Linked DNA regions of Cecembia calidifontis. The protein of the gene in region 1 interacts with the protein of each later gene in a pairwise test. Links are inferred from orthologs where the notes say so. Each region holds a gene or a part of one and is shown in the gene's direction. Other genes may lie near its edges.

Region 1 (2,700 bases):
GGAAACCTTAATAACCTTCGGAATACCGGTCATCAAATCTCTACCTCTGATTTCATAATCTTCAGGTGCATCCTCGAGCTCCGTCAAAGCCGAACCAATGGCAATCTTCACCTTTTCCGCAGACCTTTCACCGATCAATAGGTTGTGCTGTCTTCTCATGTAATCCAGAATATCTTTGGTAAAAGTATCCCCTGCTACACGGATGGACTGATCCGCTACGATTCCAGAAAGGGCTATCAATGCAATTTCGGTAGTACCGCCCCCGATATCCACAATCATGGACCCCATCGGTTTTTCGATATCTATACCAATACCGATGGCAGCAGCGATCGGTTCATAAATCATGTACACTTCTTTTGCTCCGGCATGTTCTGCTGAGTCCCTAACAGCTCTTTTCTCCACCTCCGTAATTCCGGAAGGGATACAGATAACCATACGGTGCGATTTAGGGAACATTCCCTTATTGTGGCCGGGGATCATTTTGATCATGCCCCTGATCATTTGCTCAGCAGCGTAGAAATCAGCAATCACCCCATCCTTCAATGGACGGATGGTGCGGATGTTTTCATGCGTCTTTTCATGCATGTTCATAGCGTCCTTCCCTACAGCCAGCACCCTGTTTGTTGTCCTGTCGATGGCGATAATTGATGGCTCATCTACGACAATTTTATCTTTATGAATGATCAGCGTATTGGCTGTACCAAGGTCTATTGCAATGTCACTTGAAAAAAAATCGAATAATCCCATTATTTTTTTCTTGATTGATCTTCTTTATTTACCGTGAATTTTTAACTGTCGGTCCAGCATATTCAACGTGGGTGGGCAAAATTATTATCTAATTCCCAATTTATTACAACAATGTTGTTTTTTTTTATAATAATAATTTCATTATCTTTGCAGTGTATTATCCAAGCTATCGGGAGGGGACAAGAGTCCCCTCTTTCATTTATCAGCAGTGAAGGAGTATGAACTTAAAACAAAACATTGAGGAAATTGTAAACAAGCATTTGCCGGATGAATCCCATTTTATTGTGGACATCCAAGTAATTGAAAAGGGCAATAAACCTCAAGTTAAAATCTTGATAGACGCTGATTCGGGCCTGAGCATTGACAGTTGTGCCAAGGTAAGCAGGTCGGTAGGTGAGGAAATTGAAGCCAAAAATTTAATGCCTGAGGCCTATGTGCTGGAGGTGTCTTCCCCTGGTTTGGATTATCCGCTAGCTTCCAGGAGACAGTACGCCAAAAATGTGGGACGAAAGCTGAGGGTGACCCTGTTGGAGGGTAAAGAAATCGAAGGGGAGCTTATGGCTGTCGAGCAGACAGAAATAAAGTTAAAAATCAAGGTAAAGGAAAAAGGCAAAAAAGCAGCAGAGCAAGAAATCTCCGTGCCGCTTGACCAGATAAAAAAATCAATTGTGTTAGTCTCTTTTAAATAAAAAAAATGGATGCTAAAGTTCTAATAGAATCATTTGCAGAGTTTGCAAAGTCTAAAAATGTGGATCGTCCTACCATGATCCGTATTCTGGAAGATGTATTTAGAGCGATGATTCGCAAGAAATATGAGACAGATGAAAACTTTGATGTCACCATCAACGCTGACAAGGGCGACCTTGAGATTTTCAGGATAAGGGAAATTGTTGATGACAATTCCGAAGATATCTGGGATTTTGACAAAATCAGCTTGAGTGAGGCAAGAAAGATCGAACCTGACTTTGAAGTCGGTGAAGAAGTGTATGAAAAAATAGAATTGGAGGAATTTGGCAGAAGAGCCGTCATGATGGCAAGACAGACTTTGATCCAAAAAATCAAAGATCTGGAGAAAGACCTCCTTTTCAACCAATATGAAGAGTTGGTGGGAGAAATCGTTTCTGCTGAAGTTTACCAAATCCTGGGCAGGGAAGTGCTGCTGATAGACGGGGAAGGCAATGAGCTTATCCTCCCAAAGAGTGAGCAGATTCCTAAAGACAGGTTCCGAAAAGGGGATACTGTAAGGGCTATTGTCCATAAAGTTGAAATGGTAAATGGAAATCCGAAAATTATTCTTTCCAGAACTTCTCCGATTTTCCTTGAAAGGTTGTTTGAGAATGAAGTACCTGAAGTATTTGACGGTTTGATTACCATAAGAAAAATCGTCAGGGAACCGGGAGAAAGAGCAAAAGTTGCCGTGGAATCTTATGATGACCGCATCGATCCGGTAGGTGCCTGCGTGGGTATGAAAGGAAGCAGGATTCATGCAATCGTAAGAGAGCTTCAGAACGAAAACATAGATGTTATCAACTATACAGACAACCTGGAGCTGTATGTACAAAGGGCTTTGAGTCCTGCAAAAGTATCCTCCATCACCGTGGATAAAGAAAACAAAAGGATTTCTGTGTATCTTAAGCCAGACCAAGTATCCCTGGCCATCGGTAAAGGTGGATACAACATCCGCTTGGCTTCCAGATTGGTAGGTTATGAAATTGACGTGTTCCGTGAACTCAGTGATTATGAAGAGGAAGATGTGGATTTAGAAGAATTTGCAGATGAAATCGACAGCTGGGTGATTGATGAATTGAAAAAAACAGGATTGGATACTGCAAAAAGTGTCTTATCTCTCACCAAAGAGGATCTTTTGAGAAGAACTGAACTGGAAGAAGAGACCATAGATGAAGTATTTAAAATCTTAAAACAGGAATTTGAACAGTAAATAAGGGCTGAATA
Region 2 (2,973 bases), 1.3 Mb from region 1 along the record:
TTGTTGTCGTTTTGTAAAAATTGTAAATATTTTCCTTGACAGATTTCAAATTTATTTCCTCTAAAATGTTTGTACTATAGGATAAGTTTAAATCTGAATCATAAATTGTTATTTCACCTGTTGTAGGTAAAACCGTAATGAACCCCTTTTTTAAAGGGAAAATATAACCTTTGCTGTTATAAATTTCTTGAAATTTGTTGAATGAAACGTTGGTTAATTCTCCAAACCTTTTTATTTCATGTGAGTATTGATCATGGATAATAAATTGACCTTGAAGATCATCTAGTAAAATTGAGTAGACTAATTTATTGTCTAGCTGAGTAAAATTCAAAAGCTCAGAATTCACCTTTAAAGATAAATTTTCAATAAATTTCCCTTCATTGGTGTAAAAATCTATTCTTTGTTTGCCTGAATTGTAGACAGCTATTTTGTTGTCAATAGGGATTGAAAATGTAGGATAGCTTACCCCAGAATCCTCGTTCGAATCATCAATTATTAGGTATTTCGAAAAGTCTCTATTTAAAATTAATAATCTGCTATAGTCATATTCAGTTATATAGAAGGTATCATTGACAAACTCAATCGAACTGAGTGAGGAGAGGAAGTAATCAAGATCATAGTCTGAAAATTTTTCTGTGGGTAATAATTGAATTTTTTCAGTTTGAACTTTTGAACATCCTAAAATAAATAATAATATAGTCAGATGACTAATAAATTTGATCATAAACAATTGATTTTTTGTAATCTGCCTTGAAAATTTCAAGGCAGATTATTTAATGATAATTATGGAGTTGGTTGACCATAACAATAACTTGTAACCCCATCACATTTTACCCAAGGATTTGATACCTCAGGCCTAGATCCAGTACAAGATGTACCATTGCATGAAAGTGAACCGGCACTGCCGCAATACCTAGTTGCAGTACAACCTGCTTGTGAAATTAATGGGATTGAGACCCATAGAGAAAATGTTAGCAGGCCAAATAAGATTAAATTTTTCATAAAATGTTGTTTTTTTAGTAACAATCTTTTTCCGGTAGATTTTTCACCGTTACCTTTCAACTCATCGATGCTTAGAATGATAGTTAAAACTATTTTTTTCTTTGATTTTCAAAATATTTCTAACTTTTTTTTTCGACAACAATATATTCAATAAAATACAACAGCTTAATTTTGTTTGTTTTATCGATTTCCCTACCTTTGCAGTCCAAAATTCACAAGTTTAAAGGAAGTATTTATAAATCTATCAGTTAATGCCTACTATACAACAGTTAGTAAGAAAAGGTAGAACCACATTGGAGACCAAATCCAAGTCAAGAGCTTTGGATGCATGTCCTCAAAGACGTGGTGTATGTACCAGGGTGTACACTACCACCCCTAAGAAGCCTAACTCAGCGATGAGAAAAGTGGCCAGGGTAAGATTGACGAATGGTAAAGAGGTGAACGCTTACATTCCAGGTGAGGGTCACAATCTACAGGAGCACTCTATCGTATTGATCAGAGGTGGTCGTGTGAAGGACCTTCCAGGTGTACGTTACCACATTATCAGAGGTGCACTTGATACTGCAGGAGTAAAAGACCGTAAGCAAGGTCGCTCTAAGTACGGTGCTAAGAGACCAAAACCAGGAGCAGCTGCTGCACCAGGTAAAAAGAAATAATTAAAAACATTACAAAGAAATGAGAAAAGCGAAACCAAAGAAGAGATATATTCTTCCTGACCCTAAGTTCAACGATACTTTGGTAACCAAGTTCGTTAACTGTCTGATGGTAGATGGTAAGAAGAGTATTGCTTACAAAATCTTCTACGATGCAATCGAGAAGGTAGAACAAAAAGTAGGTGAGAACGGTCTTGAGGTTTGGAAAAAAGCGCTTAACAATATTACTCCATCCGTAGAGGTGAAGAGTCGTAGGGTTGGTGGTGCAACGTTCCAGGTCCCAATGGAAGTTAGACCTGAAAGAAAAATGTCCCTAGGTATCAAGTGGATGATTACTTATGCCAGAAAAAGGGGTGAGAAGACCATGATGGATAGACTTGCAGGTGAAATCATCTCCGCATCCAAAGGAGAAGGCGCAGCTGTTAAAAAGAAAGATGATACCCACAGAATGGCTGAAGCAAACAAAGCATTCTCACACTTTAGATTTTAATCAGTAATGGCAAGAGATTTAAGATTCACTAGGAACATTGGTATTGCTGCACACATTGATGCAGGTAAAACAACTACCACAGAACGTATTCTTTATTATGCCGGTAAATCTCACAAAATCGGTGAGGTTCACGAAGGTGGCGCTACCATGGACTGGATGGAGCAGGAGCAGGAAAGAGGTATTACAATTACTTCCGCTGCTACTACAGTTTTTTGGAATTACAGAAACAACAAATACCAGATCAATATCATCGATACTCCTGGACACGTGGACTTTACCGTAGAGGTTAACCGTTCTTTGAGGGTATTGGACGGATTGGTATTCCTTTTCAGTGCTGTGGACGGTGTAGAGCCACAGTCTGAAACTAACTGGAGATTGGCTGATAACTATAGAGTAGCCCGTATCGGATTCGTTAACAAAATGGACCGTGCTGGTGCTAACTTCCTTGATGTTTGTAAGCAAGTGAAAGAAATGTTGGGAAGCTATGCTGTTCCTTTGCAGCTTCCTATCGGTGCCGAAGACAAATTCAAAGGTGTTGTTGATCTGATCAACAACAGGGCTATCGTATGGAATGAGCATGACCTTGGAATGACCTATGAAGTAGTTCCAATTCCTGAGGACATGGAGGAAGAAGTGGCACAGTGGAGAGAGCACCTTTTGGAAGCTGTAGCCGAGTATGATGAGTCTTTGATGGAGAAATTCTTCGAAGATCCAGATTCCATCACAGAAGCTGAAATCCTCAAGGCATTACGTGCTGCTACTATTGACATGAAAATTGTTCCAATGGTTTGCGGTTCTTCTTTCAAAAACAAAGGTGTACAGACCATG

Evidence for each region. Proteins that work in one complex are often made in the same cells at the same time.
Region 2: the proteins of BC751_RS06340 (region 1) and rpsL interact in binary tests that used the Escherichia coli proteins (3 or more experiments, as listed by UniProt). The link is inferred for Cecembia calidifontis from one-to-one orthologs.

What each region holds. Positions count from the first base shown.
Region 1 is NZ_SGXG01000001.1:1,458,435-1,461,134, reverse strand. It holds BC751_RS06340 (ribosome maturation factor RimP), read left to right. Parts: upstream 1-965; coding sequence 966-1,436; downstream 1,437-2,700. Other genes in the region: nusA (transcription termination factor NusA), read left to right, coding at 1,442-2,686; BC751_RS06345 (rod shape-determining protein), read right to left, coding at 1-747.
Region 2 is NZ_SGXG01000001.1:163,080-166,052, reverse strand. What follows is about bases 5-2,955. They hold rpsL (30S ribosomal protein S12), read left to right. Parts: upstream 5-1,253; coding sequence 1,254-1,658; downstream 1,659-2,955. Other genes in these bases: fusA (elongation factor G), read left to right, coding at 2,152-2,955; rpsG (30S ribosomal protein S7), read left to right, coding at 1,678-2,145; BC751_RS00740 (hypothetical protein), read right to left, coding at 5-724. Also shown: more of BC751_RS00740, read right to left, coding at 1-4; more of fusA, read left to right, coding at 2,956-2,973. UniProt on the Escherichia coli protein: With S4 and S5 plays an important role in translational accuracy. Interacts with and stabilizes bases of the 16S rRNA that are involved in tRNA selection in the A site and with the mRNA backbone.